One region of the Streptomyces sp. NBC_00358 genome, then DNA from elsewhere that is predicted to be linked to it. Evidence: riboswitches for the same ligand, from Rfam matches in the RefSeq annotation. Region 1 holds a riboswitch; each other region holds the start of a gene.

Region 1 (2,192 bases):
CAGGCCCCAGCCCTCATCGTCGCCGCGGGCGTGACCGGATCGGCCATCGTCATCCCGTTGCTCGCCGCGGCGAGTGCGAACGCGGCCGACGGGACCGTCTGGGACCAGGTGGCGCAGTGCGAGAGCGGTGGCGCGTGGAGCGCCGACCAGGGCAACGGGTACTACGGCGGTCTTCAGCTCGACCAGGAGGACTGGGAGGCGCACGGCGGTCTCGCCTACGCGTCGAGGCCTGACCAGGCCAGTCGCTCGCAGCAGATAGCCGTCGCCGAGAAGCTGCTCGACGAGCAGGGCGTCGCGGCCTGGCCCAGCTGTGGACCGCTCTCCGGCCTCAGCAAGAACTCGGCCGGGGTCCAGGTCGACACGGGCGTGGCCGGCGACTCGGCGAGTGCCGGGAGTGATGCCGGTTCAACCGGCTCATCCGGTTTGTCCACTTCGTCCGACCTGCTTGGTTCGATCGACGGTGACTCCTCGGGCGCGACCGACGGTGCCGCGAAGTCCAGTGCCTCGCCGAGTCCCAGCGCCTCGGCCAAGACGGCCGACAAGAGTGACGAGTCGGGCAAGTCCGGACGGAAGGACGCTTCTTCGGGCGCCTCCGTCGCCGCGAGCACCGGCACCGGGCGGCACCGCGGCACGGATGCCTCGGAGGGTGCGACCGCCGGTCCCACCGACAGCGCGACCGGACGGCACGCCTCCGGCGTCTCCAGCGTTTCGAGCGACATCACCGACAACTCGTACGCCAGAAAGAACATCTGGAATGTTTCCGACGTCCTCGGCCTTGAGGACGGGTCGGGCTACCTGGCCGCCGCGGCCGCCGCGGCCACCGATGCCGCGGACACCGGTCCCGGCCTCGTCGTCCCAGGTCGGAGCATTGCCGTCACCGCCGAAACGGTGCAGAACTAGCGGGAGTTCGCGTCACGGTTCGCTGTGGAATGTCCGGTTTGGTGCGAGTGAGACATGAGTCTCAGAAGCCCTGATCGTCTTTGAATTTCCGCCGATCGACTGCTTACGGTCGTGACTGCTCGCCACAGCGGGCTCCGACGGTCGCAACGCCGAATCCTGCCAACGGCCGTACGGGAACAGTCGTCGCGTCATGCGCCGTAGGCAGGAGCGGGGGACCCAGGTAGGCGCCGGGCCCGGGAGTCGAGAGACACCTGGGAACGGCTTGGGGTTAAGTCGCGTGCCGGACGTCCTGGAGACAGGGCCGAAGGTGCGCGGCCGGGCAACTCAACCGGCCCGAACCCGACAGCTCACCTCGCAGGCGTCGGTGAGGGGATCACTCCATGCTGTTTTCCAGCAAGGGCAAGCACCGCCGTCCGAACAAGGCCACCCGCGTCGCCGCGCTCGCCGGTGTCACCGGTGTCGCCATCGCCGCCCCGCTGATGGCGGCAGGCAACGCATCCGCCGCCACCGCCTCCGAGTGGGACGCCGTCGCCCAGTGCGAGGCCGGCGGCAACTGGTCGATCAACACCGGCAACGGCTACTACGGCGGCCTGCAGTTCTCTTCCTCCACCTGGGCCGCGTACGGCGGCACCGCCTACGCCTCGACCGCCGACCAGGCCTCGAAGTCGCAGCAGATCGCCATCGGTGAGAAGGTCCTCGCCGCGCAGGGCAAGGGTGCCTGGCCGACCTGCGGCACCGGCCTGTCCAGCGCCGCCTACAGCGGTGGCGCCACGACCCCGTCGACCTCCTCCTCGTCCTCGTCGTCGAGCGGCGCGCAGAGCACCACCACCCGTACGACGGAGCAGCCCGCCTCGCGTTCCGCGGAGCGCCCCGCCGCCCAGAAGACCGTCACCACCCCGACCGGCAAGAAGGTCAAGAAGGGTGACGGCGAGTACAAGGTCGTCAAGGGCGACACCCTCAGCTCGATCGCCGAGAAGAAGCACGTCAAGGGCGGCTGGCAGAAGCTGTTCAAGCTGAACAAGGACATCGTCGCCGACGCCGACTTCATCTACCCGGGCCAGCAGCTGCACCTCGGCTGAGTCCGGCGGCGCGCCGGCTGACGTGGTCACCTTCGGCGGAGGGTGACCGTGATCCCCGGACGTGCGCGGCCCGGCCCCGCTGAAAGACAGCTCCCTCGTAGGCCGGGCCTCCGCTCCGGAGGCCCGCCGAGGTCCCCGTCCCCACGGGCTCCCCGCTCCGGTGCGTGTTCCCCCGCACGCGCCGGAGCGGGGTTTTTTCCTTCTTTTTTGTTC
Region 2 (2,192 bases), 3.8 Mb from region 1:
CCGGGCCGCGGCCTTGCCGTCGCCGAGGATCGCGCGCAACTGGTCGAGATCGCCGTCGCGGACCATCTTCCAGAACTCACTGCCGTCCGCCGGGTCGGTCAGCGGAAGATTCACGTTCCGCACGCCCGGCAATTCGACGTCCGGGCCCTCCAGCTTCTGGTCGGCCGCATTGCGGAAGTCGAAGATCGTGTGGAGCCCCAGGGAGGCGAGGAACGCGGCGTCCTCCTCCGTGGCGTGGGCGAGGTGGCCGCTGCGGAACAGGTGCCCGTAGCGCACTCGTCGGCCGTCCGCGGTGGGCAGGCCACCCACGTCGCGGAAGTTGCGCACTCCGCCGAGCTCGGGCTCGGTCGACGGGACCTGCTGGGTCACGGGGGCTCCCCTCATTCGGCCGCCGGCGTCGCAGGGCTGGACTCGGCGTCGCTGGTCGGCAGTTGTGTGCGGCTCGCGCCCTCGACGATACGACATGGGTTCCTGAGGCAATGAGTTGTCCACAGGCGACGCCTCCCGGACGCGGAGCCCGCGTTGATGTTGCCCAATAGGTGCATATGTTCGAATTCACCGAAGGGTCGGCCTTGTGGGCGACCGTGCGGACCTGGCGGAATGAATTCGGCCGATATGAGGCATTGATGCACGCCGTTTTGCGTGTCGGCTCACGTGGGGTGCTGGATGTGATGGATGTCCGCCCGCATCGCATCTGACTGTTCTGCCCGAAATGGCGCCTTCATTACAACTGGCCCTGGAATAGCGCATCCTGGGTCGAGTCGCGTGAGGAGCGTCATATTCGTGACGATGAGTTGCCGCCTCCATTTCTCAACCGGCCCGCAATTCCGGGGAGGTTGAGAGGCCCGGAAGATCGTCATTCCACGGAGGGTGACGGCAATTCCACCATGGATCAAGAAAGGCGAGCGCACGGAATCCGCGCACAGTTGTCGACGCGCTCTCATGTCGCTTACGTTCTGCCTCAATCCGGACGGACGCCCAATCCTGCCGCCGCCCGGAATCCGCAAACTCACCCGTACACGGCAGGAGCGGGGGACCCACAGGTTCCGTGCCTGTCCGGACTCCGGAACAGGCTAGGGGTACAGCCGCGCAGCAGCGCGGCCGGGCATCTCCAGCCCGCACCCGACAGCTCACCCCGCAGGCGCCGGAGAGGAAATCGTCATGCCCGCGAAGGGTAAGCACCGCCGTCCCAAGTCCTTGCGTTTCACCCGCTCCATCGCCGTGGCCGGAACCGGTGGCGCAGCGCTCGCGCTGCCTCTGATGGGAGCCACGGGCGCCCACGCCGCGACCCCGGCCACCGCCGTCGCGCAGCATGTCGAGAAGGCCGCGGCCGCGGCTCCCGCCGCCGAGAAGACCGTCACGACGAGGACGTACGCGGTGCGGGCCGGTGACTATCTCTCCAAGATCGCCGACGAGCACAACGTCAGCGGCGGCTGGAAGAAGATCTACTCCGACAACCGCTCCGCCATCGGCGGCGACCCGTCGCTGATCCACCCGGGTCTGAAGCTGTCGCTCGGCAAGAAGGCCGCCTTCGCCGGCGCCGCCCACTCGGCCACCCGCACGTCGGCCCCGGCGGCGAAGACCACCCAGGCGACCCCGGCCGCCGACACGGCTCCCTCCAACTCGGCCTCCGCCGAAAGCGGTTCCGGCTACACCCTGCCGGTCCAGGGCGGCAGCGTCGGCACCGGCTACAAGGTGGCGGGCAGCATGTGGTCCAGCGGCTACCACACGGGCGTGGACTTCGTGGTCCCCACCGGCACCACGATCAAGTCCATCGCCGCGGGCACCGTCGTCTCCGCCGGCTGGGGCGGCGCCTACGGCAACCAGGTCGTCATCCAGCACGCCGACGGCAAGTACTCCCAGTACGCCCACATGTCCTCGCTGTCCGTCTCGGCGGGCCAGACCGTGACGGCGGGCCAGCAGATAGGCCTCTCCGGCGCGACCGGCAACGTCACCGGACCGCACCTGCACTTCGAGATCCGCACCACGCCGGACTACGGCTCGGACGTCGACCCGGTCGCCTACCTGCGGTCGCACGGTGTCGCCGTCGGCTGACGCGTCACCCCGAGTTCCATGAGCTTGCCCCGTTCCTGACCTGACAGCAGGACCGCCGCCGAAGGCCGGACCCCATGATTCCCGGGGTCCGGCCTTCGGCGGTTTTCCGTCACGAGGCGCGTGTACGGCGAAAGTAG
Region 3 (2,192 bases), 550 kb from region 1:
AGATCAGGGAACAGCGCGGATCGGCGGGGAGTCAGGGGCGGGCGGGGTCGTGCGGCACACGTCGGGGGCGACGCGCGTCGGATGCCGTACGACTCGTTCAGGGGCCGTACGGGTCAGGGGTTGAGGCCCCTGGCCTGGAGCCAGGGCATCGGGTCGCTGGCGGTGGCGGCGCCGCCGAGGTGCACTTCGAGGTGCAGGTGCGGCCCGGTGACGTTGCCCGTCGCGCCCACCCGCCCGATGACATCGCCGGTGGCGACCTTCTGGCCCACATGGACGCTGATCGACGACTGGTGGCAGAACCAGAGCTCCGTACCGTCGTCGAGGGTGAGGATCGTGCGGTAGCCGTACGATCCGGCCCAGCCAGCCTCGGTGACGGTGGCGCTGTGGATCGCCTTGATGAGCGTGCCGGTGGGCGCCGCGAAGTCGAGTCCCGTGTGGTACCCGGAGGACCACAGGGCCCCGGCCTCACCGAAGCGGGAGGTCAGGGTGTACGACGAGGTCGGCAGCGTGTAGCTCTTGGCGAGCTCGGCGAGGCGCTCGGTCTCGGCCTTCGCCTTGGCCGTCTCCAGCGCCTTCTTCTTCACGGCGTCGGCCTTGGCCTCGGCGTCGTCCGCGTTCTTCTTCACGGCGGCGGTCAGGGCGGCCTGATGCGTGGTGCTGTCGGCGTGGGCCTGCTGCGACTGGGCCTGCTGCATGATGCGGGCGCGCAGCGCCGAACCGGCGTCCGTGGCGCCCTGCGCCGCGTCGGCGCTGGTCAGGCCGACGCTGGTGAGCGGAGTCGTGGAGCCCTTGGGGGTGCTGGATCCGCCGTGCGAGATCAGGGCTTCGGCGGAGTGGGTGACCGACGACAGGTCGGGCAGCGAGATCGAGACGGGGGCATTGCCCGGCGCGGCGCTGGCGATGCCACCCCCGCCGACCGCGGCTATGACACCGACGCCGAGGACGGTGGAGCTGCGGGCGAGTCCTCCGCCGCGCTGCTTGCCCGTGCGGTGCCGGCCGCGATTCGGCAGAACGGAATCCTCGGTGGGGTTCCACTCCTCCCAGGGTCCCTCGTCCTTGCCGTAGCCGAAGGTCTGCGTGTCGTTCGGCGGGAACGAGGTTGGCTGAGCAGGCGGGTTGGACGCCACGTGGGCGCGCTCCTTTCCTTCCTTGCCGCCTACCGGGTTAGCTGACGGGTTCGGAGAAGGAAGGTCTCCTACGCGCGTACGACCACTGCTTCCACAGCGGAATACGTTCGATTCACCCCACGTGATGGGTCCCCGGTTCCCTTGCGGGATTCGGCGCGTGCGCACGGAGCCGTCTCTTGTGACGGCTGGGACGACCGCACTGCGTTATCGAACGTTAATAGACTCAGGCACCGGATTCCAAGATGTTCCGACTGATCATTAACGGCTCTTGGCCGGGACTTTGAGGTCATGAGCGATGAAAAACGGGCGAGTTGGCCACGCCCTGTCGACACGGGTTCACCTGATGGCATGTCAGACGTCATGCGGAGGGGGACCGGCCGGTCACCGTTCGTGACGGAGCCGCACAAGGCCTTGCGCGGATGCCGTGAAAGGCGGTGCGCGCAGGACCGGAAAGGCCGCCCGGGCGCCGCGGGGCCCGTCGGCGAACACATCGCTCAGATGCGCCGGACGGCCAGCAGCGCCATGTCGTCCGTGAGGGCGCCGCCGGTGTGCCGGCGGACCGCCTCGGCGAGGCCGGTCAGCAGCGCGTCGGGGCCGGGGAAGACCCGTCCGGCCAGCCACGCGGCCGGATCGTAGAACCTCCCGTGCTCATCGCGGGCCTCGGACAGCCCGTCGGTGTACAGGAACAGCGTCGCCCCGCGCGGAAAGCGGTCCTGTATCGCCCGGTCGGGCCAGGTGCCCAGCTCGCCCATCCCGAGCGGCAGCGCGAAGGGCTCGGCGGCGAGGGTGACGAGCGTGCCGTCGGGACGCAGGACCAGGGGTGGCGGATGACCGCGGTTGACGACGCGGACGACGTCCTCGTCGTGCGGGATCTCCGCGAGGACGGCGGTGGTGAACTCCTCGAACGCGTCAGGGCTCTCGTGCAGGGTGCCCGGCCGGGTCAGCGCCCGCTCCAGGCGCCGGGCGACCCCCTCCAGGGTCGCCTCCTGCTCCGCGGCCTCCCGGAACGCGCCGACCACCACGGCGACGGCGGCCACGGCGGTCATCCCCTTCCCCCGTACGTCC
Region 4 (2,192 bases), 1.4 Mb from region 1:
CCTGTCGAACGAGGACGACGGCATCGCGGTGGTCCTGGAGCGTCTCTTCGGTTTCTAGCGGCGGCAACGCGCCCGCCGGCGGACCTCGAAAGGTGCCGCCGGCGGGCGAGGGGGAAGCGGGGGTGCGATCAGTAGGCGCCGTTGACGTTGTCGATGGAGCCGTAGGTCTTGGCCGCGTAGTTGCAGGCCGCGGTGATGTTCGCGACCGGGTCGTAGATGTTCATCGACGTGCCCGGGACGTGGAAGGCCTGGAACGTGGGGTCGATGACCTGGAGCAGACCCTTGGAGGGGATGCCAGCGGCGGCGTTGGAGTCCCAGTTGTTGATGGCGTTGGGGTTGCCGGAGGACTCGCGCATCACGTTGCGGTGGATGCCGTCGTAGCTGCCCGGTATGCCCGCCTTGGCCATGACGTCCAGGGACTGCTTGATCCAGCCGTCGAGGTTGTTGGCGTACGTCTTGGCGGAGGCCTGCGTGGCGGTGGTCACCGTGGACTTGGCGACGGCCGGGGTCGCGTTCGCGGTCGTGCGCACGACGGTCGACTTCAGCGTCTTCGTGCCCACGGTCAGCTTCAGACCGGGGCGGATCAGGGAGGGGTTGTCGCCGATGACCGCGCGGTTCGCCGTGTACAGCTTCTTCCAGCCACCGCTCGTCGGGTGCTTCTGCGCAACCTTCGAAAGGGTGTCGCCCGCGACCACCTTGTAGGTGAGGAGCTGGACGTTGGGGACGACCGCGGTGTGGGCGGCCTTCGTGAGCTGGGGAGCCTGCGCCGGGGTCGCGGCCTGGGCGCCGGTGGCGCTCACGAGCGGGAGGGCGAGGGCGATGCCGCCCGTTCCGGCGGCGATCATGCCCCGGGTGATGACGTTGGTCTTCGTGCGGCGGTGCTTGCCTCGTACGGGCATGACGAATTTCCTCTCCGACGCCTGCGAGGTGAGCTGTCGGGTTCGGGCGGGAGATGCCCGGCCGCGTTCTGGGCGCGGCTTCACCCCTAGCCGGTCCGGTGTGTCCGGATCGGCGGCTTACCTGTGGTTCCCCCGCTCCTGCCGTGCGTGGGTGGGTGGGTTTCCGGGCGGCGGCAGGATTCGGCGATCCGCCCGGGATCGACGAGAACGTATGCGAGAGCACATGTCCGGAACAAGGCCAGATTTGGCTGCGAAGATCGCTTTCGCCTGGTTAGGGCACGGGGAATAAGTCCGATTGCGCCGGAATTGGATCCTCAACTTGCCTTTGGCGAACGGGTTGGCCGGAAGGCGGCGGGCGAGGGCTCCCCGGTTCGCTGGTGACTCAATTCACGAGACCAAGGGTCATCAAGGCGGCATGCCGGGTAATTCGGGCATTCGATCTTCCGGTGGCGGGTGGGTGCCGGGCCCCCGGGCGGGCGTCGGACGGCTCTTCGCGCAGGGAATCGGCAGAGGATTCGGCGCGGGATGCGCGTGATGTGCGGGGGTGTGCGGGGATGCGGGGTACGGCAGGCGTCAGGGGTGCGGCCGGTTCCGAGCCGGGGTGTCGGCCGGGCGCGTGTTGAAGTGCCGCCCGGGGTAAGGGGGTTCGGTGTGCGCGCGTGACGCGCGGGCATGGGAATGCGCGGCGCGCAGGAGGCCCGCGAGGGCGAACTCCCGCCCCCGTAGGCCTTGTCGGCCCCCTGTCGGCACCCCTGTCGCCAGTCCTGTCGGCAGTACTGTCGGCGGGCCCGTCAGCCGGCCGTGCGCGGGATCCGCTTCTCCCAGGTCCGGTGGAAGACGACCTCGTCGCCGTCCTTGCAGACGACCTCGTCGGTCGTGATGAAGTCCTGTGCGTCGCAGGTGATGGCGGAGGCCGTCTCGACGCGGGCGTCCCACGGCAGGTCGGGGCGGTGCAGTCGGATCGACCAGGTCGAGCGGGCACGGGCGGACAACGGGTCCGACTCGTCGATCGTGTACGTCTCCAGCGCGTCCTCCGTGCATTCGAGGCCGTCGGGGTACACCCGGGTACCGCCGTGGCCCGGGTCCACCTCCAGGCGCCAGGTGCCCGCGGCCACGTCACGCAGCACCAGGCGTTCCGGGCGGGGTTCGTCCAGGGTCGCGGAGACGGTCGCGCCGAGAGGTTCGGACTCCTCCGGTTCGCCGAACGCGATCGAAGGGTCCGACTCCCGTGCCCGTACGGGGAGTTCGAGCGTGCTGCCGATCGCGTCCAGGGTGAAGCCCGCCTCCGAGCCC

The links. A riboswitch is a leader RNA that binds a small molecule or an ion and turns the genes downstream of it on or off. The one in region 1 is predicted to bind cyclic di-AMP.
Region 2: it holds a riboswitch for cyclic di-AMP, as region 1 does, so the genes downstream of both, OHT01_RS07065 (M23 family metallopeptidase) here and OHT01_RS23675 (transglycosylase family protein) in region 1, are expected to answer to the same signal.
Region 3: it holds a riboswitch for cyclic di-AMP, as region 1 does, so the genes downstream of both, OHT01_RS21150 (M23 family metallopeptidase) here and OHT01_RS23675 (transglycosylase family protein) in region 1, are expected to answer to the same signal.
Region 4: it holds a riboswitch for cyclic di-AMP, as region 1 does, so the genes downstream of both, OHT01_RS17340 (transglycosylase SLT domain-containing protein) here and OHT01_RS23675 (transglycosylase family protein) in region 1, are expected to answer to the same signal.

The regions. Positions count from the first base shown of each region.
Region 1 is NZ_CP107976.1:5,545,377-5,547,568, forward strand. It holds gene OHT01_RS23670 (transglycosylase family protein) at 31-900, shown strand; cyclic di-AMP (ydaO/yuaA leader) riboswitch at 1,084-1,276, shown strand; gene OHT01_RS23675 (transglycosylase family protein) at 1,281-1,979, shown strand.
Region 2 is NZ_CP107976.1:1,714,269-1,716,460, reverse strand. It holds gene OHT01_RS07070 (tyrosine-protein phosphatase) at 1-369, opposite strand, end outside; cyclic di-AMP (ydaO/yuaA leader) riboswitch at 1,001-1,159, shown strand; gene OHT01_RS07065 (M23 family metallopeptidase) at 1,162-2,055, shown strand.
Region 3 is NZ_CP107976.1:4,991,694-4,993,885, reverse strand. It holds gene OHT01_RS21150 (M23 family metallopeptidase) at 114-1,127, opposite strand; cyclic di-AMP (ydaO/yuaA leader) riboswitch at 1,139-1,293, opposite strand; gene OHT01_RS21145 (PP2C family protein-serine/threonine phosphatase) at 1,622-2,192, opposite strand, start outside.
Region 4 is NZ_CP107976.1:4,132,000-4,134,191, reverse strand. It holds gene OHT01_RS17345 (HAD family hydrolase) at 1-58, shown strand, start outside; gene OHT01_RS17340 (transglycosylase SLT domain-containing protein) at 129-899, opposite strand; cyclic di-AMP (ydaO/yuaA leader) riboswitch at 903-1,063, opposite strand; gene OHT01_RS17335 (CocE/NonD family hydrolase) at 1,691-2,192, opposite strand, start outside.